One region of the Chryseobacterium sp. TQ-BC-N36 genome, then DNA from elsewhere that is predicted to be linked to it. Evidence: riboswitches for the same ligand, from Rfam matches in the RefSeq annotation. Region 1 holds a riboswitch; each other region holds the start of a gene.
What was found. A riboswitch is a leader RNA that binds a small molecule or an ion and turns the genes downstream of it on or off. The one in region 1 is predicted to bind cobalamin.

Region 1 (7,741 bases):
GGCAGACCTGAACCAGTTTCTGAGCGGAGAAAAAGCACTTACTCTTACCACATCCAATGATATGCTGATGGGGTCCAACCAGCATCTGGCAGATGTTACCAATAATCTTACAAAGATGTTTAAAGTAGACCATGTTCACAATGATTAATTTTTTTATCAAAACGATACTCGTTCTGCTTGTATTGGTATTAAGTTTCGTTTCATGCTCTGATGAGGTTATTCAGCCACTTGAGAAGGATGAAGCCTATAACCTCCGGTTTCCGTCTTATTTTCCGGAAATGACTTTCGATCAATCAATGAATCCCGTGACAAAAAACGGAGTGGAACTGGGACGAAAATTATTCTATGAAGGCAGGCTTTCCAGAAATAATACCATTTCATGCGGTTTCTGTCATATACAGGAAAATGCCTTTACCCATCACGGCCATACCGTAAGCCATGGTGTGGACGACAGAATCGGAATAAGGAATGCGCCACCCATTCAGAATATGGCTTTTTTGAAAAGATATATGTGGGACGGGGTGATTCACAACCTGAATGAACAGCCAATCAGCCCGATTACAGATGTCAATGAAATGGACAGTTCCATACCGGAGGCTATTTCAAAAATAAAAGATGACCAGAAGTATAAAAAACTGTTCAGGGAAGCTTATGGTGATGAAACGATTACCGGAGAAAGAATCCTAAAGGCATTGTCACAGTTTATGGCTTCCCTGATCTCAGCAGATTCAAAATATGACAGATTCAGACAGGGAAAAGAGCAGCTGACTTCGGCAGAATCTCAGGGAATGGCTTTGTTTGGACAGAAATGTGCTTCCTGTCATAGTGGAGAACTGTTTACTGATGAAAATTTCAGAAATACAGGAATGTATTACAATACGGAATTCAAAGATGCCGGACGCTACAGAGTTACTCTTAACCAGGGAGACTGGATGAAATTTCGGGTTCCTAGCTTAAGAAATGTAGAATATACAGCACCTTATATGCATGACGGAAGATTTTACACCTTGGAGGCAGTACTTAATTTCTATTCGGACCAGGTGGAAGATAATCCGAATCTTGATCTGCAGCTGAAGCAGAACGGTCATACAGGAATTGCGATGAACAATCAGGAAAAACAATCGATCATTGCATTCCTGAAAACACTATCGGATAAAAGTTTTATATCCAATCCAAAATTTGCAGAATAATTTATAGAAAACATGAAGAAGATTATAGTAATCATAAGTTTGATCCTGTTGAGTCAGTATCAGGCGAAGACCATTAGAGACAGTGCATACATTGCCCCGGAAACCTTTGGCAGATTCAATTTTGATGATGATTGTGATGCCTGTGGCTGTGCGGCAGGAAACGGATCTTCCGGCTTTGAATCTTTGCTGAATCCACAGTTTGTTGGAATCAAATACTTTGCCCAGCATTACAAAGCCAAAGAAAACTTATTTGTAAAAGATCTTACGCAGGATCAGTATTTCAATACCCTGCAGCTTTGGGGAAAGATTCCGGTGACGAAAAAACTGAGTGTTTATGCAAGCCTGCCCTTCCATTTTCATGAGAAGAAAACGATGCAGGGAGATATCAAAATAAATGGGATAGGAGACCTGAACCTGATGGGAATTTATCAGCTGATGAGTTCTAAAGATAATTTCCATCATCTGAGCGGAGGCTTGGGCGTGAAAATTCCTCTGGGAAAGTTTGATGAAAAAGGAGCATCCGGAGTTAACCCAAGTTTTCAGCTGGGAACAGGAAGCTGGGATTATCAGGCCGCTTTGAATTATAAATTTCAGAAAAATAAAGTGGCAGTATTGGTCAATACGGATTATACCGTCAAAACAGAGAATAAGAAAAACTACCGATTTGGAAATCAGTGGAACTACGCTGCAACGGGCTTTTATCAGGTCGCAGGAAATGAAAAATCTATTTTTTCTGTAAAAACAGGAGTTCAGGGAGAAGTGTATGCTCAGAACAAACAGTTTGACGAAGCATTGCCCAATACTGCGGGAAGTGCTTTGTATGGGAAATTAGGATTTGAAGCTTCTTATAAAAAGCTGAGTCTGGGAAGTGAAATGATGCTTCCCATGTACACCCATCTTGCAGGAGGAGATATTGAAGCAAAATCAAGATTCAGTATTTTCCTGAATATTGGAATTTAAAGTGTACCCTCAATAAAATCATGTTAAAGCTCCTCCGGGAGCTTTAATTGTTTATCAATCATGATTTTAGTTGGGTATTAGGAATAATTATTTATCTTTGCCGGAATTTGGTGAGCCGTAAAAAGCTCTTAAAAGGGAATCCGGTGAAAATCCGGAACAGACCCGCTGCTGTAAGCTCCACACCAAAGTTTTTGAAAAATATATCCACTGTTTTTTTAATGGGAAGGATTTCAAAAATGGAGTAAGTCAGAAGACCTGCCAGACAATAATCGTTTGACGCTTTCGTGGAATAAAGCTTAGGACATCAATGATTCTGTGCAGTGACAGCTGTGCTTTGTCGTTGTATTCTTATATCCATTAGCGTCTTCATGATACTAAATGAGCTAATGGCGGCAAAACTAACTACTTCTGCAATTCATAAAGCTGTTTTCACAATATTGGTGATCACATCTCAACTTTTGTCTTCTCAAACCAGGAAAAAAGACAGTCTTCAGGAAGAGACCATTAAAGGAATCAATCTTTATAAAAAGAATTTTAAAGAAATCATTCCGGCACAAACCATGCAGGGGGAAGTGCTTGAGAGACTGAACAGTCATTCTGTAGCTGATGCACTCCGGTATTTTTCAGGGGTTCAGATCAAGGATTATGGTGGGATAGGAGGTTTGAAAACCATTAATATCCGAAGTATGGGAAGCCAGCATGTGGGAGTTTTCTATGATGGAATTCAATTGGGGAATGCGCAAAACGGACTGGTGGATCTTGGAAGATATTCATTGGATGATCTGGAAGAAATATCATTATATAATGGACAGAAAAGTGAAATTTTTCAGCCAGCAAAAGATTTCGGATCCTCAGGATCCATCTATTTACAGCCAAAAACTCCTGTATTTAAAGGAACGAGAAAGACCAATCTCGTGATAAGGACAAAAAGTGCTTCCATTGATCTCTTTAATCCGTCATTCCGGTTGGAGCAGAAAATTTCAGACAGGATTTCTGCCAGTTTCAGTGGAGAATTTATGCAGAGTGACGGGATTTACAGATTTAGGTATGCAAAGAAATATCCTGACGGCCAGCAGGCGTATGATACTATTGCAAAGAGACAGGATTCAGATATTAAAGCAAAACGCTTTGAAACCTCTTTCAACGGAGCTTTAAATAACGGAAGCTGGAATATCAGGGGATATGGTTATATTTCGGACCGTGGGATGCCGGCTCCTATTGTCAATGGTCGTTTTGGAGGAAGAGGGGCAAGACTTTACGATGAAAATTATTTTGTGCAAGCCAACCTGAGAAAAAAACTGTTCCCGAAATTTGAAACACAGCTGAAAGCAAAATTCGCTTACGATTATACCCATTTTATGGATACAGTTCGTTCGCAGTCTATTATTCATACCGATAATACCTATATCCAAAGAGAACTTTACCTTTCCTCATCGAATATCTATTCAATTACACCCAATTGGGATGTCAGTCTGAGTGGAGATTTCCAGTATAATAATCTCGATGCTAATCTGGATAACTTCTCTTATCCTACACGTTACACCACATTGGTAGCATTGGCGACAACGTATCAGTGGAACAGGCTCAAAATCCTGGGAAGTCTTTTAGGAACTTTTACGTTTGAAGAAGTAAGAAAAAACAAAAGACCGGGAGATGCCAGAGAGTGGACACCTGCCGTTTTTATGAGCTATCAGCCTGAAAAAATTCCTGAGCTTACCCTAAGGGCATTCTATAAAAGAATTTTCAGGCTTCCAACCTTTAATGATCTGTATTATACCAATATCGGAAACACTTACCTGAAACCGGAGTTTACCAACCAGTATGACCTCGGATTTACCTATCAGAAGAATTATAACAACCGTTTCTTTAAAACCTTTTATGCTAAAGCAGACGGCTACTACAACAAAGTACAGGATAAAATTGTAGCCGCTCCTAACGGAAGCATGTTCCGATGGCTGATGATGAACCTTGGAATGGTGGAAATCATAGGAGCTGATGTCAATGTACAGACCGAACTTCAGCTGGGAAAAGTAACCTTTAGACCTTTACTTTCCTACACTTACCAAAGCGCAAGAGATATGAGTGATCCGGAAGATACCTTTTATCGCAATCAGATTCCTTATACACCATGGCACAGCGGATCTTTCAGCCTTATGGCAGATTACAAAGACTGGAGCTTCAATTACAGTGCGATGTACGTAGGAGAAAGATATGATGTGAATCAGGACAATATTCAGTACAATTATGTGCAGCCCTGGTATACTCACGATCTGTCAGTTCAGAAAAAATTCAACTGGGCGAATCATCAATTTAAAGTAAGCCTTGAGATGAATAATATTTTCAATCAATACTATGATGTTGTTATCAATTACCCTATGCCCGGAAGAAACTTTAAACTTATTCTAAACTTCACTTTATGAGAAAAATAAACTTTTACTTTTTATTTCTGGTATTAGCTTTTCTTACCTCATGCCGTACAGATGATATCATCGTCCGCCAGGAAGTGGTAGAAGGACTTCCTTCAGAAAATACTGCAATAAAGGGGTTTTATATGCTCAATGAAGGGAATATGGGAAGTAATAAATGTACCCTGGATTTTTTTGATTATACCAAAGGAACCTATTACAGAAATATCTACGCAGAAATCAATCCCAATGTGGTAAAAGAGCTTGGAGATGTAGGAAACGATATTAAAATCTACGGAAGCAAACTCTATATTGTTGTGAATGTTTCCAACAAAATTGAAGTTCTGGATGCCAAAACGGCTAAACGTATTACGTCTATTCCCTTGCAGAACTGCAGATATCTTGCCTTCAAAAATGGAAAAGCTTATGCCAGCAGCTATGCCGGCCCTGTAGCGATTAACCCGAAAGCACCGAAAGGAAAAGTGGTGGAAATTGATACTACTTCTCTTTCCATCCAGCGCGAAGTGGTGGTAGGATACCAGCCCGAAGAACTGGAAATTGTAGGGAATACATTATTTGTAGCCAATTCCGGAGGATACAAAGCTCCCGATTATGACAATACGGTTTCCGTAATCGATCTGAACACTTTTACAGAACTCAAAAAAATAAATGTTGCCATTAACCTTCATCACATTAAAAAAGACAATTATGGCGATCTGTATGTAAGCTCCAGAGGAGATTATTATAATGTTCCTTCCAATCTTTATATAGTGGATGCAGCAACAGGAACTGTCAAGAAAAACTTTCATCTCTCAGTCAGTGAAATGACAATTGTTAATGATAAACTCTATTTCTATGGCAATGAATTCAATTACAATACCCACAGCTATAAAAAATCATTCGGAATCATTGACGTGAAAACAGAAGAAATAATCGCCAACAGAATTTTTGACAAAGAGTATGAAGATGCCATTAAAACGCCTTACGGAATTGCAGTAAACCCTATCACAGAAGATATCTATATGACAGACGCAAGAAATTATGTTTCGATGGGATTTGTGTACTGTTTTGATAAAAACGGACATTTTAAATGGAAAACGGAAGGTGGAAATATCCCTGCCCACTTTGCTTTTTTATATAAATAACCAAATGTTAAGAAATGAACAGAAATAGCTTTACTTATTTAAAAATCGGATTTTTATCATGTTTCCTTACAGGAGTAGTAGCCTGTAAGCACGATGATGAAGACGAATTTACATTTAACGGTCTTGATGATTCTTATTCCATAGAGCGTTTTAAAGTGTTGAGTATTCCGACCCACGCATCAGGATCGGTTACATGGAGTATCAATGATTCTATTATTTCTCAAAACTCAGAACTCGAATTTATCAGTCCGAAGGCAGATGCTTATCCTTTGACTTTAAAGATTAACAGTAAAGGAAATGAGCAGGTTTATCATTCTAAAATAATCGTTACCAAAGAAAAAATACCATATAGTAAATATATTGCCAAAGTATTGGAATTTCGTCCTGCTGTAGGACAGTTTATGAATGAGATCCCGGAATACTTACCCGGAAATACAGCAGCAAATATGCTTCAGAAAGCAAATGAATCTTTGGTAGGAGGTAATTCTACCATGATCAGCCTGGGCGGATATGGCGGATATGTAGTTTTCGGTTTTGATCATACGATTCCCAATTTGAATGGAAGAGATTTTAAGGTGCTTGGCAATGCTTTTTTTGGGAATGATGCCAGTGAACCTCGCTCAGGATCTTGTGAGCCGGGAATTATTATGGTAGCCTACGACAGGAATAAAAATGGAAAACCGGATAACGATGAATGGTACGAAATTGCAGGCAGTGAATACTTTAAAAATACAACAGTAAAAGACTACAGCATCACTTACTATAAGCCTGATGAGAATAAAATACCCATACCCGGAACGGAATTCTGGCAGACAGATATACAATATATCAAATGGAATGACAATCTGGGAAACCAGGGATTTAAAACGAAAAATACGTTTCACGTACAAAGCTATTATCCTTTATGGTTTACAGAATCTTCTTACAGTTTTTCAGGAACCAGGCTTGCTAATAATTTCTTTGATCAGAGCGGAGACGGATCCTATTGGGTAGGAAGATCATATGAGTTTGGATATGCAGATAATGCGCCGAATAATGATGATGCTTCCAATATTGATATTTCATGGGCAGTAGACAGAAGCGGAAAATACGTAAAACTTCCGGGAGTTGATTTTATGAAAATATATACAGGGGTCAATCAGGAAGCCGGCTGGCTGGGAGAGATTTCTACAGAAGTGGCAGGAGCCTACGATTTACACTTCAAATAAGTCAATAATACAATCTATTTAAATTAATAAAAATGAAAAAGTTTTATCTTTTTATGATGCTTTTTCTGTTCGCATGCGTATCGAATGCACAGATAAAAGTTCAGGGTGTACCCCGAAATGACATTTCAGGGATCAGTAAACTTAATACCACCACGATCAGTTTTTCTGATATTCAGTATTGGGTAGGATCAGGAACCAACCAGGCTGCTTTTGTAGTACAGTGGAATGACAGTAAAAATCCTGATACCATGGTCTGGGGGTATAAGTGGGATGGAAATGCTACAGGGGAGGATATGTTGAAAGCTATTGCTAAAGCAGACCACAGACTGTATACACTGCTATATCAGGGAACGCAGTTTGGATCTGCAGTCGGAGGGATAGGTTTTGATCTTAACGGCCAGGGTACCAATGCTCTGATCAAAAGTGGAAATACCACGTATCCATTATATCCGGTGAATGGTTTTGTCAATACGACAGCTTACGATTTTGACAGCTATACTATTGTAGACGCAGCTAATGATCACTGGCAGTCCGGATGGACGGTTAACGGATACTGGGCTTATTGGGTAAAGAACCCGACGGATGCGGATTTCGGATATTCCAGTGTTGGAGCCTCTTCACGGACTTTGGTAAATGGTTCATGGGATGTCTGGAATTTTAATGTAGGATTTAATGATACTCCAATTTCCTCTACCATGACTCCGGTTTCTCCGTATGTAGCCTCTAATAACTTTACCAATGGCTATTTCATGGTGAACGAAGAATGGTTTGGTCATACCAATGGTTCTGTAAATTTTATTGATAATAACGGTCAGATCAATTACCGTGTGTAC
Region 2 (7,741 bases), 960 kb from region 1:
CTCAGGACAAACTTATGAGTGGGTGGAAAAATCTTCTGACAGAGACTATTGGATGACTTCTGAAGAAGCTAAAGGCTATGGAATGGTAGATGAAGTTTTACAAAGATCTACAGAGAAAAAATAATTGATGGTAACATCATCAGAAAACCGCACCCATCTGGTGCGGTTTTTTGTTGGATTTATATTTTAATCACTCATTTTAAATTATTTATCACATGTTTATATTCCTACGGAATGACACAATTTGAATGATGGTTTATTCATGCAGTTTGTTATTCCGCGGGAATCCAGTCATAATGATCCAAGAATTAGCTGCGAGAGAAAAATTACAATCCTGACTAAAATTCAAACTGAAAACGTAAAGATTCCCCTCCGCTGGAGGGGTGGCAAAAATTCAAAGAATTTTTGCCGGGGTGGTTTTAACAGTATATTTTACCTATATCCTCACAAAAAAAGCGCCTCATGGCGCTTTCTCTATTTCTTAACAATCTTATGTATTGTCGTATTTTCAGCTGTTTTAATCTCCACAAAATAAACTCCCGTGTTTAAAGAATGAATATCAATCTTAGTAATCTGAGAAGTCATTATTTTTTGTCCTGTCACAGAGTAAATATTCACTTCTTTCAGTTTCTCAGCCGTTTCAATCTGAATGAAATCACTTGCCGGATTTGGATAAATATTGAATTTTTTCTTGGTCACAGAAGAAATTCCTAAAGTCAGCTGTGCCTCGGTGGGGGTAAATGGTCTTCTTTGCCCGAAACTTAATCCAAACCAGTCATTGTTACTCAGTTGAATCTGAGAAAGATTGGCTTTTGTTTGCCAGCTTGATAGATCTTTTCCTTTATATAACTTCCAGCTGTCTGATCCGGAAGTATTTCCAGTAAATGAATTCAATGTTAAATTAGTAATCTGATTATTCGCTGATGCAAAATTGAAATAGGAAGCTTGAGACTGGATCAGTTGTAACGCCTGTTCAGCAGTTATGCTTCCGTTATATTTAATTCCAAAAACAAAAGAATTGGCATTTCCGTTGGCATTATCAGTTCCGAAATCAATAACGACAAGACTTTTATTAGTTCCGCTTCCTACCCAGTTTGTAACCTGCGAGGGAACAAACCAAGCAGAACTGTAGGCTGCAACTGGTGGGGAAGGCATTGTAGGAGGGGAAAAACTATAAGAAGCTCCATACCATCTTCCGTCCACTAAAAGATCATTGTTCACACCATTATTGAATGCCATAGTTGATGGAGTGTTTCCTGACCAGGTTGACCAATAGTCGTCAAGTCCGGGAGTATGATGATTGTAATTTAAACTGTACAGAAATCCGGATGGTATTTCAATTTCCATTTTAGGTTCTGCAGCGGCAATAGCAGTAATCATGTCTTCCATGGTTAAGCCATTTCCGTCAAAACGGTATCCCCAAGCATAAGAATTTGGGGTGCTGTCATCATTAAAGTCTGCAATGAAATATGCTTTTTTAGAACCGGTTCCTACCCAAAATTTAATGTCGTTTTCTGTGAATTGGGCCGACAATACCTGCATGCAAAGCAGTAAGAAAAAAAGATAGATTTTTCTCATGATATAATTAATTTAAAGTTTTATTCCCGAAACTTATCTTCAGAGCAGAACTAATTCTTTCTCTGAATCTAGTGTTTTAAGGCAGGTCTCCTGGCTCACATCTTACAACTTCCTTCCCGGATTTTCAGATCCAGTGGTTTTTGTGCAGTAAGTTTAAACAGTTTACAGTTGCGGGTACAGCTCAAGATTTGAATATTATTCTCACTTGATTCCCTATTAATGAACATTGTTCAGCCTTAAAACGCTGCAAATATATCATATAAATTGATAAGTCCGTTTTGTGAATTATTTTCCTTTAAAAAAATGATTTTCAAATTGATTAATAATTTGGTTGGATTGTTGGTTTTTCATTTTAAATAGATTCTTTTCTTATTTATCTTCAATGTATTCTGTCTGTTCAATTGTTAAAAAACAATTATCATTGCATTTAAGATCAGTTTACAATCAAATCCTATTTTCGCAGCCATAAAATAGCATATGAAAAAATTACTATGTTCTGTGGGTATACTGGCTGTATTGGCTTCATGTAAAAGTGATGACGATACCACAATGGTTAATCAGGATATTAATTATTCCAAGCTGCCTCAGGAATTTCCATTTACAAAGCTGGCCACGATAAACGGAGTAGATGTTATCAATGGCGGATTTGGTTCAGGAGCAGCCGCCCATCCTACAAGAAAAGGTGAGTTTTATGTCATTACAGACAGAGGTCCTAATACTGATTTCCAGAACGGGAAAAAATTCCTTGCACCTAATTTTACGCCTACCATTATGCATTTTAAAATTAATGCTGACGGGAATGTAGAGGTAATCAAATATATTAAACTTAAAAATCCATCCGGGCAGCTTATTACAGGATTACCAAACCCTGTAGGAATGGGAAGTACCGGAGAAATAGCCTATGATGCTTCCGGAAATGTTTTAGGGACAGATCAATATGGATTAGACAGTGAAAGTATTGTAGCAGCAGCAGATGGTACATTTTGGGTTTCTGATGAATATGGTCCTCATATCGTGCATTATAGTGCTGACGGAGTGGAGATGGAAAGAATAAGCCCGGTAGGTGTAAATACCGGACCAAGAAAGTTACCTGCCGTTTTAGCAAAAAGGAGAGCCAATAGAGGCATGGAAGGACTTTGTATTACTCCGGATGGAAGAACACTGGTAGGAACCATACAGTCGATGATGCATGTACCCAGCAAAGCATTGGCAACCAATACTACTTTAACGAGAATCGTAACTTTCGATATTATAACAGGGCAGACCAAGCAGTTTTTATACAAGCAGGAGGGGGGAGCTTCTGATTCAGTATGTGATATTACCGCACTAAGTAATAACGAGTTCCTGGTGATCGAAAGAGATGGAAATTTCGGCTCTCAGGGAGGAATCAAAAAAGTATACAGAATCAATCTGAGCAATGCTACCGACGTAAATGGACCTGATATTAATGCCGTGGACGGAATGAAAGTGAATGGTAAAGCTTTGGAACAATGTTCATGGGATGAAATTACAAATGCCGGAATCAAAGCCGTTACCAAAACATTAGCGGTAGATCTGGTGGCAAAGCTGGGATACGAACATGATAAGTTTGAAGGAATCGTTTATCTGGGAAATAATAAGCTGGCAGTTTTCAACGATGATGACTTTGGGGTAGTGGATGATGGAAACGGAAATCCCAAAGCCAAAATTTTACCTAAAACCGGTAAAGTAGACAAAGGAACTATGTACGTAGTCGATATTCAATAATTAGATTTTTTTAACGAAAAAGCGGCGGAATCTTTGATTCCGCCGCTTTTTATTGGATAATATATCAATCCTTTATATTAATTAAAAGCTTCAATAATCTTAGAGAAATCCTCTAATTTCAAAGCAGCTCCTCCGATAAGACCTCCGTCGATATCCGGCTGAGAGAAAATTTCTTTAGCATTGTCAGGTTTTACAGAACCTCCGTAAAGGATTGAAACCTCGTCAGCAACTTCCTGTCCGTATTTTGAAGCGATAATGTTTCTGATATGAGCGTGGATTTCCTGAGCCTGCTCAGGGCTTGCTGTTTCTCCCGTTCCGATCGCCCAAACCGGTTCATAAGCAATCACCACTTTTTTGATCTCTTCTGCAGAAAGTGTAAAAAGAGCTACTTCAGTCTGGTTTTTTACAACTTCAAGGTGTTGTCCTGCTTTTCTCTGTTCAAGCGTTTCTCCGTTACAATAAACAGGAATAAGACCTTTATCAAGAGCTAATTTGATTTTTCTGTTACAGTGAGAATCTGTTTCTCCATGGTATTGTCTTCTTTCAGAATGCCCGATTAGTGATCCGGTTGCATCAATAGATTCCAGCATATCTGCAGAAATTTCACCAGTATAGGCGCCGCTTTCATGCTCGCTCATATCCTGAGAAAATACTCCGATTTCATCCTTTTCAAAAACGTCTTTTGCCATCATCAAATACAATGCAGGGGGAGCAATCCAAACCTCACAGTTCGTAGCATTGTTGTTTTTATAGCTTAGTAACTGAATCATTAATTGTTGTGCATCAATTACATTTTTGTTCATTTTCCAGTTTCCTGCAACTATTTTTCTTCTCATAAGATTTAAATATAGATTTATTTATTTTTTAATTTTTCTTTTTTGGATAATCTGCGAGGCATACTACTTAGTAATCCCTTCCAGTTTAAACATGAAAGCATATACCAAAGCCAAATCCTTCAGATAATCAAACCTTCCGGAAGCGCCACCATGGCCATATTCCATATCTGTTTTTAATAACAGTACATTTTTGTCCGTTTTCATATCTCTTAGCTTGGCAACCCATTTCGCTGGTTCAAAATACTGTACCTGAGAATCGTGTAATCCTGTTGTTACCAAAAGATTCGGATAGCTTTTCTTCTCTATATTTTCATACGGAGAATAAGATTTCATATAGAAATAAGCTTCTTTATTATTCGGGTTCCCCCATTCGTCATATTCATTGGTCGTTAGTGGAATACTTGTATCAAGCATGGTGTTCACTACATCTACGAACGGAACCTGAGAGATCACTCCATTCCATAAGTTAGGACTCATATTGATGACCGCTCCCATTAACAGTCCTCCTGCGCTTCCTCCCTGAGCATACAGATGCTTGGGTGAGGTATATTTTTCTTTAACCAGATATTCTCCGGCATCGATGAAATCTGTAAATGTGTTTTTCTTTTTCATCATTTTACCGTCTTCATACCACTGTCTTCCCATTTCCTGACCGCCACGGATGTGAGCGATAGCCATTGCAAAACCTCTGTCCAAGAGACTTAGCCTGTTACTGTTAAAAGTGGCATCTGTAGAACTGCCGTAAGATCCATAAGCATATAATAATAAGGGATGGTTACCGTCTTTCTTAAATCCTTTTTTATAAACTATTGAAACCGGGATCTGAGTTCCGTCTTTGGCCGTAGCAAAAAGTCTTTCTGTGATATAATTTTCTTTGTTATATCCTCCTAAAACTTCCTGCTGCTTCAGCAGAATTCTTTTTCCGGTTTTTAAATCCTGTTCATATTGAGAATTTGGGGTGATCATGGAAGTATATCCAAAACGGAAATTATCCGTATTGTATTCCGGGTTTCCTGATGAATAAACCGTGTAAACAGGTTCATCAAATTTCAGAAATTCTTTTTTACCCGTTTTTCTGTCGTAAACAACCAATTGTGAAAGCCCGTTTTGCCTTTCGCCGAAAACCAGAAAATTTTTAAATACACTTACACTTTCCATCAGAACATCATTTCTGTGAGGAATAAAATCTTTCCAGTTTTCAACTCCTGTTTTATCTATAGGAGTTTCTACAATTTTGAAATTCAGGGCGTCCTTGTTGGTTTTGATCAGGAATTTATCTTCCAATGGAGTAACGGTATATAAGACGTTCTTCATTCTTGGCTGGAAAACCCTGAATGTTCCATTTGGATTGTCCGCATCCAGGTATCTTGTTTCGGAGGAAGTTGTTGCCCCTGAGTAAATCAGGAGAAATTTTTCATTCTTGGATTTGTATACGGAAATGTAATTTGTTTTATCTTTTTCCTCATACACTGTAGCATCCTTACCGGGATCCGTTCCAAGAATATGTTTTTTTATTTTTTCAGATAAAAGGGTTACAGGATTATTCTCTGTATAAAAAATGGTTTTGTTGTCGTTGGCCCATTCTGCTGACCCACCTGTATTTTTTATACCAAGGTCTGTAATATTTCCGGTGGTAAGATCCTTCAGAAATAATGAATACTGCCTTCTGGAAATATTGTCTACACCAAATATCATCTTGGTATTATCAGGGCTGATACTGAAGCCTGAAGCTGCATAATAAGGATGGCCTTCCGCCATTTTATCAACATCCAGAAGAAACTCTTCCGGAGCAGTAAGACTGCCTTTTTTTCTGCAGTATTTAAAATACTGTTTTCCAGTTTCCGTACGGCTGTAATAATAATACCCCTTTTTAAAAACCGGTACAGATTCGTCTTTTTCCTTTATCCTCGCTTTCATTTCCTGGAAAAGCTTTTCTCTGAAGGGTTCCGTATCCTTCATCATGCCTTCCCAATAGGTATTTTCTGCCTTTAGATAATTAACGACTTTCGTGGAGTCTTTTCCTTTTTTAAAATAATCGATCATCCAGTAATAAGGATCATTGACCTTATCGCCATGGATTTCTCTGATATGTTCCTGCTTTTCTGCAACAGGAGCTTTCATGTCCGGAAATTTCTGAGATTGAAATGTTGATGCACTCATTAATAACAGTCCTAGGTAAATTCTTTTCATGGTTTTTATTTTTTGATGGGTTATAATCCCCAAAGATTTTTCAGCAGAACGTAGAACGTATGTTCTTCTTCAGTTACTTTGTTATCTGCTTTGATCAGAGATTTTGCAAACTGAACAAATTTCACACGTTCGTCTTCCGTAGAATCTTCATGGAAACATCTTGCATGGAATTCAAAATGATCTTTCCATTCTTCCGGCTGTAAAAGAGCCAGCGTTTCCAATTCGTTGTCAAGATTCATTCTGAAAGGAAATTCATCTGCCAGATATTGCTGCACCAGCATTCCTTCCTCAGGAGCAAACTCTCCGTCTACAGAAGAAAGGATCATTAATAAGTGGTAACCGGCAATTGATTTATTTGATTTTTGCATGTGCTTTTATGTTTAAGTTTAGTGTTTAAATTTGATAATTGATTGATAATTGATCCAAGATTAGCTCTCTTCAAAAAGATCATTTATAATTCATCATTCATCATTTATAATTAGTTAACGTAGTCTTTGGCAGGCTGTTTGTCTACAATTTTTCCGTTTTCAAGGATCAGTACAAATGGGTTGCTTCTTGCTATCGTTTTGATGGCAGTTCCATCCATCAGGACATTTTTGATGGTCTTGAAAGTATTGGGCTCAGTGGAAACTCCATAGATAAGAGCTCCTTTCTGTGCCTTTACTTTTGCCTCTACTTTCTGCAGCAGATCAGCAGAAACCTCTTTTGGATGATAAGAGAACACCAGAACAGCTTTTGGTGCATTAACGATCTCATTCGTAACCTCCATTCCGGTAGGATCTTCAATTTTGAATTTCACAATTTCAGACTTATAACCTTCTTTCACCAGTACTGATTCATTTTTTCCATCTTCAATTTTCCAGGGAGAACCTTCTGCCCAGTATTCTGTTTTTTTGATATAATCATCCTGGTTTACTTTTACAACCTGTCCTGTTTTCTGGTTTTTCAGAGAGTAAAATGTCTTATATTCAGAAGGGTTTTTCTCAATTTTTGCTTTTTCTCCTTTAATGTCTGTCCCGATTTTATAATCCCGGAAGTCAATGATCGGTTCATGCATAATTCCCTGCGCCATTACATAAATCATACCCAGTGAAAAAACGGCTAAAAGAATGTATTTAAATGTATTGGAGGATTCTTTCTGAGTAATTCCATAAGCATCTTTTTTGCGGAATTCTTTTCTGTACAGAATGAATAAGATAATCAGTCCCACAAGAAGCACAACATCTTTAAGGAAGCTTTGCCAAGGAGTGAATTTAATGGCATCCCCAAAGCATCCACAGTCTGTTACGACATTAAAATAGGCAGAATAAAATGTAAGAAATCCAAAGAAAATGCAAAGGGCAATTAATACGGATAAGGTAAATTTAAGCTTTAATTTAAGCAGCAGCATA
Region 3 (7,741 bases), 1.6 Mb from region 1:
TTAATTTACAACAGTAAAAACCTATCCTATGAATATAAAATTTGAAGCCGGAATTAATATTGCCATAAAAATTCCCAAAAATAAATATGAAAAGACAGTTCGCTTTTATAGAGATATTTTAAAGCTGAATGTTGAGGAAAAGCCGATAGATAACCCCACTGTTTCCAGAACCCATGAAGTGAAATTCGGAAACAATATCATCTGGTTAGACTGTGTGGACAATTATACTCATTCCGAAACCTGGCTGCAGCTTACGGTTGCCGATGTAGAAGCTGCTACGCAATACTTGCAGTCGAATGGTGTGGAAACCTGTGACGAAATTGAAGAACTGCCGGAAAATATGCACTGGATAACTGATCCGGCTGGTACCGTATTTAATGTGCAGCTACGTCATGAAATTTGAGCGCTTTTATAGAAAATATCATAGAGTAGATTAGCATAATTTTAATACCTTTAGCGATCAAATCATTAAAATTTTAAATAACCTATGAAGATGAAGTCTTTCCCTTTTATTATAACAGTGTTTTTTCTGGTATTGAGTATAAGTGTATTTTCTCAGAAAACGGCAGCTTTAAACTCATTGTTAGACAGAAACTTAGAATTTATTTTTCCACAGACTGCTGATAAAATCTCAAGAGCACTGAATATAAAGCCTGTTTTTTATGAAGATGCGAATGAAGAAAAATATGTAAAATGGCCTATGAAAACAGGATTGGAAATGTATAGCAGCCTGGGAAAGGATAATACTGTTAATGAAATGTTTTTTGCCACTTCAGATAACAAACCTCTGGTAGTAGAAGGGCTGCCTTTCGGTCTTATCATGAACAAAAGTACTTTGCAGGACTGTAAAACCAAGTTCAGTAAATATGGTGCGAAGACACAGAAAATGGGAGCCGGCAGTGAATTTCCGGGAGGATCAAAACTGATTTTTAAAAAAGGGAAACATTATGCAACGTTGCATTTTGACAGTAAAAACCTGTTAAAATCATTAAGCTTAACAACAGAAGTTATAAATCCGGCAGCAAATTAACCTGAACCGTAAAAAATATTACAAAATCCGTCATTATTTGATGGATTTTCATTTTAAGGTGAACTTTAGAGAAGATTATATCGTCAGCCCATGGTTGTTTTTCACCTCAGCCATGACAAATGTACTGTGTGTGCTTCCTATAGAATCTACAGATCCAAGTTTATTAAAGACAAAATCCTGGTAATGCTTCATATCCCTTACCTGTACTTTCAGAAGGAAATCAAAATCTCCTGAAATATTGTAGCATTCGGCTACTTCTTCAATTTCCAGAATTTCTTTTACAAAATCATAGCCAACAGATCTGTCATGGATTTTCAGCTTGATCTGACAGAAAACCGTGAAGCCACGGTTCAGTTTTTCAGCATCCAGAACTGCTGCATACCTTTTAATAAAACCTTCCTGTTCCAGCCTTTTTACTCTTTCAAAAACCGGTGAAGTAGAGAGACTGATTTCTTTTGCAAGTTCTTTGACGGTCAGTTTGGCATTTTTCTGGAGCAGCCTGAGCAGCTGTAAATCCTTGTCATCGAGTTGTTCCACAGAATATTATTCTTTTAAATTATAAAAACATTCAAATGTACAGAATTATATGCTTTTATATGTGATTTTTGAAGTTTTATTTGCTTAATTTTATTTATTTGATTGTATTTTTATTCTGTATTGTTAATTTTACACAAAATTAAAGACTTTTACTGATGATGGTGTCAGAAGTAAAAGTACGTTCTTTATAGATACTTCATCAAACAGGAAAGGTTTTACTTAAGGTAGATTAATAGGGAATCGTGTGAGAATCACGAGCTGTCGCGCAACTGTAAGTAACATGCCAAAGGTTTCTGTCCTAGCATATCCACTGCCAAAAACGGGAAGGATGACAGAAGCTGTTACAAGTCAGGAGACCTGCCTTTACTGAATTGACAATGCTTTCGCGGTCTGAAGCTTTTAGGTCATACAGATGATATATCAGATAATACATGCTCTCCTGGGAGAAGCTGTATTCTGCTATGTCACTTTCCTGAAATTTCTATTCGTTAATGCATTCTGAAGCATTTAAAAAGACTTTACATCAAGTTTAATATAAAAGTTTAAAAAATGCAAACTCACATTCTGGGCTATCCGCGTATTGGTAGCAAGAGAGAACTCAAAAAAGCCTGCGAGCAATATTGGTCAGGCAAAATTCTTCTGGAAGAACTTCTGAATACAGGAAGAAATATCTGTAACCAAAACTGGAATATTCAGAAAGAGGCAGGAGTAGATCTTATCCCGTGTAATGATTTTTCATATTACGATCAGGTATTGGATATGAGTCTTGTTGTAGGAGCAATCCCGGCACGTTATCATGAAGTAATACTTAAAAAGAATAATTCTGAGCTGGATCTTTACTTTGCGATGGCAAGAGGATACCAGAAAGAAGGACTGGATATTACAGCGATGGAAATGACCAAATGGTTCGATACCAATTATCATTACATCGTTCCTGAATTTTATAAAAACCAGCAGTTTAAACTGAGCTCAGATAAAATTTTCAATGAATTTGCGGGAGCAAAACAGTCTGGAATTATTGCAAAACCAGTCATTATCGGTCTTGTTTCTTATCTGTTACTGGGAAAAGAAAAAGAAGATGGATTTGATAAGCTTGATCTGGCCGGAAATCTTCTACCGGTCTATACAGAGATTTTGGCCAGGTTACAGGATCAGGGTGCGGAGTGGATTCAGTTTGATGAACCTTTTTTAGCACTGGACCTGACAGAAAAAGCAAAAGAAACCTATCATTTTGTTTATGCTGAATTAAGAAAACGTTTTCCAAAGCTGAAATTTATTATTGCCACTTATTTTGAGGGATTGAGAGATAATGCCTCATTGGCTGTTTCACTTCCGGTAAATGTACTGCATATTGATCTTGTCAGAAATCCTGAACAGCTGGAGGGTATTCTGAATAGTATTCCTGAAAATTTAAGTCTTTCATTAGGAGTGGTTGATGGAAGAAATATCTGGAAAAATGATTATGAAAAGTCACTGTCTTTCATCGGAAAAGCTGTTGAAAAATTAGGATCTGAAAGGATTTTGATTGCTCCATCATGTTCATTGCTTCATTCTCCTTGCGATCTTGATTTTGAGACCGGCCTAAATCCTGAAATTAAGAACTGGCTGGCTTTTGCTAAACAGAAAGTGAAAGAAATTGTCACGCTTAAAGAACTGGTATCAGGTACAGAAAGTAAAGAAATTCTTGAAGCATTGAAAGACAATAAAAAAGCAATTGAGAGCAGAAGAACTTCTTCTCTTATTCATAATGAGCAGGTGAAGAAAAGAGCAGACACTGTAACAGAAAAGGATGCCCAAAGAATCAATACCTTCAGGATCCGTAAAGAACAGCAGCAGAAAGTATTACAGCTTCCTTTATTCCCGACAACTACTATCGGATCATTCCCGCAGACGGCAGAGGTAAGAAGCTGGAGAGCGAAATTTAAAAAAGGAGAACTGACAGCAGAGCAGTATGACACGTTACTGAAAGAAGAAACACAGAGAACAATCCGCTGGCAGGAAGATATCGGAATTGATGTGTTGGTTCATGGAGAATTTGAGCGTAATGACATGGTGGAATATTTCGGAGAACAGCTGGAAGGATTTGTATTTACTAAAAACGGTTGGGTACAAAGTTATGGAAGCCGCTGTGTAAAGCCTCCTGTGATCTTCGGTGATGTTTCCCGACCGGCTCCAATGACGGTATATTGGTCCCAATATGCACAATCCCAGACTGAAAAGTGGGTAAAAGGAATGCTTACAGGACCTGTTACGATTTTACAATGGTCTTTTGTACGTGATGACCAGCCCCGTTCAGAAACATGTAAGCAGATTGCATTGGCGATTCGTGATGAAGTAGCAGATCTGGAAAAGGCCGGAATCAGAATTATTCAGATTGATGAGCCTGCAATAAGAGAAGGTCTTCCGCTAAGAAAAACTGACTGGCAGAGCTACCTGAAATGGGCAGTGGAAGCCTTCAGAATTTCAGCAAGTGGAGTGGAAGATGCTACCCAAATTCATACCCATATGTGTTATTCTGAGTTTAATGACATTATTGAAAATATCGCTGATATGGATGCAGACGTGATTACAATAGAATGTTCCCGTTCCCAGATGGAGCTGCTGAATGCCTTTGCAGACTTCAAATATCCCAATGAAATAGGCCCCGGAGTATACGATATCCATTCACCAAGAGTTCCGTCAAAAGAAGAAATGATCGGACTGCTCAGAAAAGCTCAAAATGTAATTCCTGCTGATCAGCTTTGGGTAAATCCGGACTGTGGGCTTAAAACAAGGCATTGGGAAGAAACCGAAAAAGCTCTGATTGCAATGGTGGCAGCAGCTAAAGAAGCCTCTGTAGAATATGCACTTTAAAAAAACTTACAATAATTAGATTCAATTCAGATCGTGTTATGATTTTCATAGCACGATCTGTTATTGTAAAGGATAAAACATGGATAAAATGTAATACTGTATTTGTTTTTATATCTTATTTTTGCTGACGAAAAACCTATAACCAACAAACTACATATTTTAAAATCATGAAAGAATCATTTCCTGAAATGAGATCAGAAACCTATAGTCCCGAATATATAGCCAGATGGAGATGGAGCATTGTTACTCTTTTTGCAGTCATCGCTGTTATTTTATTGGGTTTCTTTATTGATGCTGTTTCATCTCCCTCTACAGATGAGGCTGCTATGATATTCCTTCTCCTTTTTTGTATTGCAGGATCACTGGCGGGTTGGCTGGCCTATGAAATGATCAGAAATAAGGATGAGAAAATCAGCGGTCTGCTCATCAATCATCAGGGAATTCTGTTTCTTAACAGGAACGATAAAGTATTGTCAGCAATCAAATATTATGATCTGGTAAAAAGTGATAATCCCTATACAAAGGATATATTTTCTGAATCCCGGGCTTCCGGAAAATACAGTGATTTTAGAAAAAACCTCTATGTTCATGAAAAGGATGAAAACCAGAAATCTAAAAAGAAACTGGTCAGCCTGGATGTGATTCCACTTAAAAACCGATATGATCTTATCGGACATTTTCTGAAGGGTATACAGGCATTTCGTCCCGATCTGAAAATTGACCCGGAAGTGTACAAAGATTTTTATCTTGATGAAAAAACACTGCGTTACGCTCCGCAAAACCTTAAAAGTGATATGAAAGTGAAGATTGTGACCATAGCTGTAGTCATTATGGTAATTCTGGCTTTCAGGTACTTTTTTTTGGATGAGGTCTAATTATTTAACCTGTAATGAGCTTGGAGGATATCCAAATTGTTTTTTAAAGGCAAAAGAGAAATGGGATAAATTTTCAAATCCCAGATCCAGGTAGATATCAGAGACAGATCTCCCTTTTTGGGTAAGCAGAAAATGAGCTTCCTTTAATCTTCGGAGCTGCAGCCATTGTCTGGGTGGAAGACCAAATATTTTTTGAAAATCCCTTTTAAAAGCAGACAGGCTTCTTCCCGTTAAATAGGCAAATCGCTCCACATTGACATTGAAATGAAAATTCCTATTCATAAAAGATTCAATATCAATTTTATGAGGTTCCGAGAAATCAAACAAAATATCCTTAAGACCCGGATCATCATTCAGCATCAGAAGCAGGGCTTCTTTTTGTTTGAGACGCAGAAGCTCTGTGGAAGAAGGAAGTTCCTCATAGGCAAGCAGTGAGTACATAAAAGAAGTTAATGCCTTTTGATCAGGTTTTATATAGGCAGGTACATTTTCTTTCTTCTCAGCCTGATATCCATATTCACGGCTGAAATCCCTTAAGGTGTCTTCATCAAAATAAATCGTTACTGTTCTTATTTCTCCATCTTTAGGAGGATATTTGGCAAACTTCAACAAGCGGTTTTTCCTCGCAGAATAGAGTTCCCCTTCCTTAAATATCGTTTTTGTGATACCATCATTCAGTTCCATTTCTCCGGAAAGAACAAGCCCCAGGCTATGGATCTGTGCAAATTGTTCTCCCTCCCTGAATTCTGTAAAGTGGCAGGAGTAATTGATGGGAAAAGGAATTGTATTTTCACTCATAGGTCAGGCAGTTATTTTTTTGATCGATTCTTTTTCAAACTTACAAAACTTTTAAGGATCATCACAGCAGAATGTTCCTGAGAATATTGTGCTGTGATGATATAATGTTACATAAGGATAGCCTTTGGCTCCAGATAGGCTTCCAATCCGAACACCCCATATTCACGGCCGATTCCGCTTTGTTTGAAACCTCCGAAAGGAGCGTAAGGATCATGTGAAAATCCGTTGATACAGATTCTTCCGGCATCAATGCGGGCAGCGATACGTTCCGCATGTTCCTGATCAGACGAGCTGATGTAAGCTGCCAGGCCATAAGCCGTGTCGTTGGCTATAGCAATTGCTTCCTCTTCATTTGCATAAGGAATGATAGATAGTACAGGACCAAAGATTTCCTCCTGAGCAATACGCATATCGTTGCGTACATTGGTGAAAATGGTAGCCTTTACAAAATTACCTTCTTCAAGACCTTGTGGTTTACCTTCACCACCTGCAAGCAGAGTAGCTCCTTCTTCCTGCCCCAGACGGATATAGCTTTGTACTCTTTCAAATTGTCTGGTACTCACCATAGGCCCGACAAGAGTGTCCTCTTCATCAGGTTTTCCGACTTTTACCTGTTCTGCAGCTTTTTTAGCCAGTTTGTTTACCTCATCCAGCCGGTTTTCAGGAACAAGCAGACGGGTAGGAGCTATACAGGCCTGTCCGCTATTCATATAAGCCCCAAAAACAGCCATAGGAATCACTTGATCAAGATCGGCATCTTCAAGAATGATATTGGGAGACTTTCCGCCAAGTTCTAAAGTTACTCTTTTCATCGTATCTACAGCTCCTTTAGCAATGGCTTTTCCTGTCAGGGTAGAGCCAGTGAAGGATATTTTAGCAATATCAGCATGCTGGGTAATTTCTGCTCCCACCACATTCCCTAATCCGTTAACGATATTGAAGACTCCTTCAGGCAAACCGGCTTCATGGAAACACTCAGTGAGCAGCTGGGTCTGGGCTGCGCTCATTTCGCTGGGTTTGATGACCGCTGTACATCCTGCGGCAATGGCGGTTGCCAGTTTGTTACAGATGAAGCTTTTGCTGGCGTTCCATGGAGTGATGATCCCAACGACGCCCAATGATTCAAAGCGTACTTTAGAATGTCCCACGGTTTTTTCAAAGTCATAAGATTCCAGTGTATTAATGGTGGCTGTAAATGCTGATATTGCATTCTGAACACTCATTCTGCAGAATTGTAATGTTCCTCCATATTCATTAACCATCACAGAAACAAGCTCATTTTCACGCTTGCTTACCGATTCATGCAGCTTTTTAAGAAAATTAATACGCTCTTCTTTTGTCGTTTTCGAAAATGTTGTAAAAGCTTTTTTCGCAGCAGCGATGGCCATTCGGGTATCTTCTGCGTTTCCCAGAACAACTTCCCCTGTTTTTTGATTGGTAACCGGACTTATAAGATCAAAAGTTTCTGTTCCTTTTGGCGTAACAAATTCGCCATTGATGTAAATTTTATTAATCTGATTCATTTTGATGATTTTAATACCACAAAGTTCGGCAGAAACAGAAAAATCAGGTTTGTTGTATGGTTCAAATTTTGTTTGCTGTATGGTTCATTTTTTTTTAGCTAAATGTTTTTGGTAAATGAGGCAGT
Region 4 (7,741 bases), 1.8 Mb from region 1:
GAACAGGAGAAATTCAGAAAATTAGGCACGGATAAGGATGAGTCCAAACGTCTGCAGGTTGTTAAGAGAAAAATCACCCAGCAGCTGAAAAAAGAGGAAGTGATTGAAAAAATTGCTGAAACGAATGAAAGACTGGAAGAAAAACGTAAAACTGACCGTGCTGCATGGATGAAAGTCGGACAGCGTGTCCGTATTACGGGAAGCACCAGTGTAGGAACCATTGAAAAAATTTCACGCAACAAAGTGATCGTCAATTATGGAACTTTCAAGACCACGATTGATGCGGATGAACTTGAGAGAATTTAATTAATCCAAGGATTAAATATGCTAATACTAAGAGAGCCCTTTTCAGGGCTCTCTCTTTTATTTATTTCTTAATGAATTTTAATCTCGCTGCTTTGTCTTTCAGATGAATAAAATAAACTCCTTTTGATAAATGATGTACATCTATTTTATAATTATAAATTTTCCCTTCTCCTGATTTCTGTCCTGCAGCATTATAAATTTCATAATCCGTCGATTCTGAAACTCCTGAAATATTTAAAATATCACCAACAGGATTTGGATAAATATTTATTTCACGATTTATCATCTCACGTTCATTAACATTCAAACTTACAGGATCAATAAATTCAACTTCATAATCCTGTATTTCTGCTGTAGGTCCACAATTTGAAAAATAAGGTGTCGTATTAGATATGACTCTCATAGCAACTTTACAATCCACCTGTCCGGCCTGTAGAGGTACATTAAAAGTTGCTGTAGGATTCATATCAGTACTATTACTTGAGTATAAGATTCTTTCAGTAGAATCGAATGCTCTATCACCATTGTAATCAATCCAAATTCCTATAGTAGTTGGATTTTGAGTAGCAGGTCCGGCTTTAGTTACAGAAATTGCGTTATTAGTACTTCCACGAACCAATTTTACCTTACGAGTAGGATCAGAGCGATAATCAGCATAAGCCTTTGTCCCTGTTGAACTACTTGTCATTGAAGGCAAATCTGTAGCATTTAGTGTAATATTAGATGCATATAAATAAGGAGTAATTGTTGCTGTAGAATTTTCCATACAATACCACATAGGAGTTGTAAATATAACGGGAGCTGAATATCCTCCTCCAGCCTGCACATAACTTACTTTTACTTCATAAGTGGTACATTGTGTCAAATTAGTAATAGTTATACTGTTGCTTGTAGTGTAATTTGTACCACCTGATCCCGGAAGACCAACCTTATTATAAGATACTGTACTTCCTGTACCAATTTGAGGAGTCCAGGAAACAGTAGCACTCGTAGGGGTTATATCCGTAACCGTAACACTTGCTGGTGGTAACAATAATGAACTTGTATTTTCTTTACCCTTCAATACATTACATTGATAAAACGAAATAATTGACAAAAGAAATAATAGAACTAGTTTTTTGATCATGATTATAGCTTAAAATATTAACACCAAATTTAGCCAAAATTTTAAATAAATTTAATGAATATTCAGAATACCAATCTTTTTAAGTTATGTAATAATAATAATAATAATAATAATATATTACCCCATTATTATTTTCTTTTTAATACATTTGAAATTCAGCTATAAAATATCAGACAGCCATTCTAAATATATTGAACATGGTCAGAAACTTTACTATTCTTTGGATTTTTTATAAAAAAATCCTTATTCCTGCCTTGCTGTTTTCATTACTTATTTCTTTTTTGCTCCCCTACCGGTTGGAAACATTTGGATTAAGCTTTCTTTTAATTTTACCGGTTCTTCATTACTTTATTTATGAGTTAAGGTTTAAAAGCGAATATTACTTTTATGCCAATTTAGGATTTTCAAGGCCTTTTCTTTGGGCAGGAACGATCGTATTGGGACTCTTTGTAAAAATTATAATATTGTTCTTATGAGTAAGCTTCATGTTGATAGTATTACAAAATCTTTTAATGAAAGAAAAATTCTGCAGGATATTTATATAGGATGCGAAACAGGGCAAGTCATAGGCCTTCTTGGCAGAAATGGAAGCGGAAAGTCAACACTGTTAAAAATCATCTCCGGAATTGAGCATGGTGATACTCAGTTTATAAGATGTGACAACAAAATTTTGAGAACCATACCTAATAGAAAAAACAGAATTTCCTATTTACCACAGGATCTTTTTTTACCAAAATATATAAAAATAAAAAATCTGATTCCTCTTTTTTGTAATCAAAGGAATACTGAGCTGCTTTTTACTTCAGAATTTGTACAGCCTTTCCTTCATGAAAAACCTAAAAACCTTTCCAAAGGCGAACAGAGAATTATTGAAACGCTGATGATCATTTATTCTGAAGCTGACTTTATTTTACTGGACGAGCCATTCCATAGTCTTTCTCCCAAGGTTACTGAAGAACTAAAGAAAAACATTCATCAGGAATCAGCATATAAAGGCTTTATCATTTCTGATCATAATTTTAAAGATGTTATGGATATTTCCGGTCTTATATATCTGCTTTCTGAGGGTCACCTGAAACAAATAAAAGATTTAAGCGAACTGCAGCGTTATAATTATATTCCGAAAAGCATTTAATTTATATATTTGAAGAATCAAAAAATTTTCATGATGACTTTCATAAACAAAGCATTCTATTTATCCGCTTTCAGTATTTTTTCTTTAGCTTTTGTAAAAGGACAGAACAAAGTTCCTTTCGGAGTGGTAAAAGCTGAGGAAGGATATGCCAATGTACGGGTTCATAAAGACAATTACAGAAAAATTGTGGACAAGATCCGTATGCGTAAAGGTGATGTATTTGTTTATGTAAAGCCTGCTCCCGGAGAAACAGAATGGATCTGGATCAAATATCCTGAAAAGCAGGATGATGACAAACCGTTTGTACGTTATGAAACGCTTGATAAAGAAGGAATGGTGAATAAAGAACGTATTGCTTATATTGATCAGCTTCCTGCCTATACTCCCTCCAAATCCAAAAACGGAAGATCACTTATTTTCACCGATAATTCTGATCCTAAAATTCCAACTTCCCAAAGAAGCAAAGTGGTGATTGATATCTATCCTTCCAATGCAGGATACCGTAAAAAGGAAAAAGACGCTGATGGGAAACTTCTTACCATTGATAAAGTAAAGCCCTGGGGAATTGGAAATGACCTTCCTGAAGGAATGACTGAAATCAAATCAATCAGGGTACAACAGCCCGGAAGAGGTTCTGTTTTTGTAAGAGAAGCCATCAAAAACATGTTCCAGCCTACCATGGATTTTGAGAACGTTGGAGTAACTTCCCTTGATAACGATAATATTTTCCTGTATATGATCAACGGCTCAGGAGAAAACAGATACACAACATTGTGGACCATCAAGAAAGGAAGAGTAATCAGCCAGATTATTTATCATAATCCGGAATAAATTCATTATTTTTGCATCCGAAAAAGTTTTACGCTTATTCATCACAGAAATTGGTTCTGCATCACTGCAGATTAAAAGGGAACCGTGTGAAAATCACGGACTGTCGCGCAACTGTAAGTAACTGAAGTCTTTATCAAAGATCCACTGTGCGAGGCATGGGAAGGAGATAAATGATGTTACAAGTCAGGAGACCTGCCTTTTTCTTAAACATGTAACTTTCGCGGTCTGAAGTTGTATTGATCTGATGAATTGTTTCAGGAATTCTCCAAATTCCTGTGATTATTCTGTTGTTTTAATATCATTTCATATCGCTTTAATTAATAATGATATATGACTACAGAAGAAAGAATTGAAGCATCCGAAACCAGAATCTTTAAAGCGGTTTTCCCTAACACAACCAATCATTACGACACCCTTTTTGGTGGTACGGCCATGCAGTTGATGGACGAAGTCGCTTTTATCACCGCAACCCGTTTTGCCAGAAAAAGAGTAGTAACGGTAAGCAGTGACAAGATCGATTTCAAAAAACCTATTCCTGCCGGAACTATTGTGGAACTGATCGGGAAAGTTTCCTATGTAGGAAAAACCAGTATGAAAGTAAACGTTGAAATTTACACTGAGCAGATGTATTCCTACGAAAGAGAAAAAGCCATAGTAGGTGATTTTACTTTTGTAGCGATTGATGAATTCAAGAAACCAATCCAGATACTATAAATACTAAAAGTTTCGGGCGGCCTCTGGCCGCCCGAAACTTTCCCCGAAGCAATATAATATATCTTCATTAAACAATGATTGGAATTCATTACGTTTTTCTTTAATTTTAGCCCTCGGGAAATTATTCTTACTATTTCCCAAAACTATAGAAGAACTGATATTACATGAAAAAAATTATTTTAATCATTACACTCGTCCTTTCAGTATCATTAGCAGCACAAAGAGACGTAAAAATTGAACTCCCGGAAAGTTACGAATTGGGAAATATCATTTTAGCACTCACAGAATACGGTAAAACAGATCCATATGACGTTCAGAAAGTTTCTCCGTATTATGATGAAATTATGTCTTATTTTGAGCCTGTAAAAGATCACCCACTCTTAAAAAAAGTAAATTATTCAAGAAAAGACTGGAAAAAATTTCTGGGCTTCCGTACTGACTTTTATGCTTTTTCATTTGATGGAAATGGATTGCTTACGAGAGATTTTCCATTCAATTCATTTGGTCCCAAAGAAGTGGATGAAAATCTGGAACTGATCAATGATTTTGTGAAGAAATCAAATTACAGGGCTTTTTATAAAAATCACCAGCAGTTTTACCATTCTTTAATTGCCAATTACAAAGAGTATTATTACATCAATGATACCTATGCTTTTTTGGATAAAATAGCAGAAAGACCTGCCAATGAAGGAGGTAAAAAGTACATTATCGCCATTTCTCCTTTGGTAGGCGGGCAGAATTGCCATAGAGATATCAACAGCTCCTTAACTGTTGACTTTCCTAATATCGGAGAAGATCTTATCCTTGGAAATCTAAAAGATAATCTTGCAAGAAGGATTCTTGATAATCACACTGTATTTTCGGAAATAGACCATGGCTATGTGAATCCTGTTTCTGATAAGTACTCAAAGGAAATAGCAGCAAACTTCAATCTGGCAAATTGGGATAAAAACTCAGGATATCCGGGTATCAATTCATTTAATGAGTATATGACATGGGCTGTTTACGACTTATTTATCAGAGAAAAATTTCCAAAAGAAAAAACGGACAGTCTTTCTGCAATCTATCATAAAGTGAATATCAGACGTGGATTTATTGCTCAGAATTTATTTTCTGAAAAGGTTATACAGCTTTACAAAAAGCATAAAAGCCTGGACAAGCTGTACACTCCATTATTACAATGGACGAAGACAACAGGAAAGAAAATTTCACAGCCTTCCGTAGTTAATGCCAACAACAAAGATTTTAAGAAAGTTGACCTCAGCAATGTGGTGGTACAATTCACAGAACCTATGAAAAAGACAGCTACTCTTCAGCTGAGACTGTTCGAATATGTGGATGGAAAAGAAACAAACAATACAGTTTTTATCGTCAAAAATCCGGTTTGGTCTAAAGATGGAAAAGAAGTAAAGTTTAAACTGGATACTTCTTATAAGAATTTTGAACTGAGATTTTATATCTGGAACAGCATCGCAGGGTTTTATTCTCAAAACGGAATTTTATTAAACCCTGATAACTATTTACTTCTATCCTCATAAAAATAAAGACCCTGTTCAATGATTGAACAGGGTCTTTATTTTTTTAAATTATTTCAAAACTTTTTCCGTTTCCAGATTCCTGTTCAATAAAAACTCAAAAGCCTCTCCCATTTCATCTGATGCTCTGCTGATTGCATTTTCAAGCATATTTCGGATCTGCCTCTCTGTCACTCCTGCTTCAGTCCAGCTCTTTCCTGTCGTATGGGAATTCAGGATGAATGGCATGATTCTGTCGATTCCGCAGGCAAAGACAGCATCAGGAGTTTTCTCATCTTCAAACTCCAGCCATAAATTAAAAAACTCTGTTCGTAAAGGTTCATCCAGTATTCCAAAGATCTTTTGGGCAGATGCTTTTTCTCTTTCAAACTTCCCCACCATTGCTTTTTCGTCAAAAATAAAAGTATCTCCGGCCTCTATCTCCACAAGATCATGAATAGAAAGCATTCTTATCACTCTTAATAAATCGATATCCGCACGGTTTTTGGCATATGGATAAAGAATCTGAGCCAGAATGATAATCTGCCACGAATGCTCTGCGGTATTCTCTCTTCGGGAGTCGTCTGCATTATAATTTCTTCTCTGCACGTTTTTAAGCGCATCTACTGCCAGGATAAAATCAATTTCTTTCTGAATTTTCATCTTACTTCTTATTTCTGTTATATTGATCTGACGGATATACCTTTGTTTTGGTAATCCATTTATTATTGAGCTTTTCTTTGGTGGTCACTTTTAAGCGGCCTTCTACGGTCATATCTTCTTCTTTTTCAAAGACTTTATCAAGTCCTTTATTGGGAATGACGGCATATTCTATGGTAAAAATATCACAGCAGCCGGATTTTCCATAAGAAATAAGGCGTTTGCGCCGGGCGTCCACATCAAAAATATCAAGACCGTTTGAACCTAGTTCTGTAAGCTCTTCACTTTTTACAAATGCCATTCTTGTTTTATTGAAGACATATACGTCATAAGAGGCACCACTGTAATTCCCCATATTTCCGTTCCTTATCGCCACATCTTCGGTTCCGTCAAAATTAAAGTCATCTATAATCACACACCGTTGGTCCTTTGAAAGCGGAATCAATTTTCCCGGAACCAGTTTTTGACCTTTCTCTGCATATAAAACAAGGTCATCAGAAATAAAGGTCTGTACCTTGCTGTTTTTATGATCAAATAACTCTACTGTACCTTTTCCTCCACATCTGTCATCATAACAATTTTCTATCTGGATAACAGCATCATAACTTTTTGATACATCTTTAACTTCAAACTGATATTGCCCGAAGCATGCTGGCCCAAGCAAAACAAAAGCCGATATATGCTTATATTGATTAAATAAATCCATGGTAATAGTAAGTGATTTAGGTATTTTTAATTGCTAACAAAAATACGAATCATAATACCGATCTCAAAATTCCAATGACTTATAAAATAGCCGGTTCTTTAAACAGAAAATTTATAGCAAGCTTTTCCTGCTATCCGTTCATACTCCTCGCGCCAGGGCTTTCATTCTGAATGTAACCGAAGAATCCAATGCCTGCTGTGGGGTAACCACTTCTATCAGGGCTATGTATCAGTAATGGGAATAAGAATTAAGTAAAAGGCTATTTTTTCTCTCCATTCTATTAAAAGTTTAAATTTTCAGGTATTTTCTGTCTAAATTTATTTTATTCAAAATTCAGAATAAAAATTATCTATCTGATTATTAACATATTATATATTTTATTTTAAAAATTTCACTACTTTGTATTGCATAATACCATTTTATTTACATATCTTTGTAATGTAAAATTAGAATAGGCTCAGCTAGCTAGGAGCATCTTTCTAAAAATATAACTAATTAACAAAACTTATCAAAGATGAATACCGAAAATACCAAAGCGCAAATGCGAAAAGGAATTCTGGAATTCTGTATTCTAAGTCTCATCAATCATCGCGAAATGTATGTTTCCGATCTTATTGACGAACTGAAAAAAGGAAAACTGGATGTAGTGGAAGGGACCCTCTACCCTCTTCTTACAAGACTTAAAAACGGAGAATTTCTCTCTTACAGATGGGAAGAATCTACAGGAGGACCACCCAGAAAATATTATC

Region 2: it holds a riboswitch for cobalamin, as region 1 does, so the genes downstream of both, AC3FI7_RS22865 (T9SS type A sorting domain-containing protein) here and AC3FI7_RS18295 (TonB-dependent receptor plug domain-containing protein) in region 1, are expected to answer to the same signal.
Region 3: it holds a riboswitch for cobalamin, as region 1 does, so the genes downstream of both, metE (5-methyltetrahydropteroyltriglutamate--homocysteine S-methyltransferase) here and AC3FI7_RS18295 (TonB-dependent receptor plug domain-containing protein) in region 1, are expected to answer to the same signal.
Region 4: it holds a riboswitch for cobalamin, as region 1 does, so the genes downstream of both, AC3FI7_RS10015 (acyl-CoA thioesterase) here and AC3FI7_RS18295 (TonB-dependent receptor plug domain-containing protein) in region 1, are expected to answer to the same signal.

What each region holds. Positions count from the first base shown of each region.
Region 1 covers NZ_CM178175.1:4,080,315-4,088,055, forward strand. Annotated here, with positions in the region: gene AC3FI7_RS18280 (MbnP family protein) at 1-148, shown strand, start outside; gene AC3FI7_RS18285 (cytochrome-c peroxidase) at 141-1,190, shown strand; gene AC3FI7_RS18290 (transporter) at 1,203-2,150, shown strand; cobalamin riboswitch at 2,242-2,427, shown strand; gene AC3FI7_RS18295 (TonB-dependent receptor plug domain-containing protein) at 2,537-4,570, shown strand; gene AC3FI7_RS18300 (YncE family protein) at 4,567-5,700, shown strand; gene AC3FI7_RS18305 (cell surface protein) at 5,715-6,908, shown strand; gene AC3FI7_RS18310 (DUF5074 domain-containing protein) at 6,941-7,741, shown strand, end outside.
Region 2 covers NZ_CM178175.1:5,038,028-5,045,768, forward strand. Annotated here, with positions in the region: gene clpP (ATP-dependent Clp endopeptidase proteolytic subunit ClpP) at 1-124, shown strand, start outside; gene AC3FI7_RS22865 (T9SS type A sorting domain-containing protein) at 475-1,578, opposite strand; cobalamin riboswitch at 1,642-1,832, opposite strand; gene AC3FI7_RS22870 (esterase-like activity of phytase family protein) at 2,056-3,324, shown strand; gene tpiA (triose-phosphate isomerase) at 3,402-4,160, opposite strand; gene AC3FI7_RS22880 (S9 family peptidase) at 4,224-6,350, opposite strand; gene AC3FI7_RS22885 (TerB family tellurite resistance protein) at 6,371-6,718, opposite strand; gene AC3FI7_RS22890 (BT_3928 family protein) at 6,829-7,741, opposite strand, start outside.
Region 3 covers NZ_CM178175.1:369,408-377,148, forward strand. Annotated here, with positions in the region: gene AC3FI7_RS01570 (VOC family protein) at 29-403, shown strand; gene AC3FI7_RS01575 (hypothetical protein) at 488-1,030, shown strand; gene AC3FI7_RS01580 (Lrp/AsnC family transcriptional regulator) at 1,106-1,567, opposite strand; cobalamin riboswitch at 1,761-1,946, shown strand; gene metE (5-methyltetrahydropteroyltriglutamate--homocysteine S-methyltransferase) at 2,117-4,420, shown strand; gene AC3FI7_RS01590 (hypothetical protein) at 4,588-5,295, shown strand; gene AC3FI7_RS01595 (helix-turn-helix domain-containing protein) at 5,296-6,093, opposite strand; gene AC3FI7_RS01600 (aldehyde dehydrogenase family protein) at 6,201-7,616, opposite strand.
Region 4 covers NZ_CM178175.1:2,242,586-2,250,326, forward strand. Annotated here, with positions in the region: gene AC3FI7_RS09995 (endonuclease MutS2) at 1-306, shown strand, start outside; gene AC3FI7_RS10000 (T9SS type A sorting domain-containing protein) at 368-1,432, opposite strand; gene AC3FI7_RS10005 (ATP-binding cassette domain-containing protein) at 1,905-2,567, shown strand; gene AC3FI7_RS10010 (hypothetical protein) at 2,598-3,398, shown strand; cobalamin riboswitch at 3,433-3,612, shown strand; gene AC3FI7_RS10015 (acyl-CoA thioesterase) at 3,729-4,112, shown strand; gene AC3FI7_RS10020 (hypothetical protein) at 4,277-5,650, shown strand; gene AC3FI7_RS10025 (HD domain-containing protein) at 5,699-6,289, opposite strand; gene AC3FI7_RS10030 (XAC2610-related protein) at 6,291-6,992, opposite strand; gene AC3FI7_RS10035 (PadR family transcriptional regulator) at 7,507-7,741, shown strand, end outside.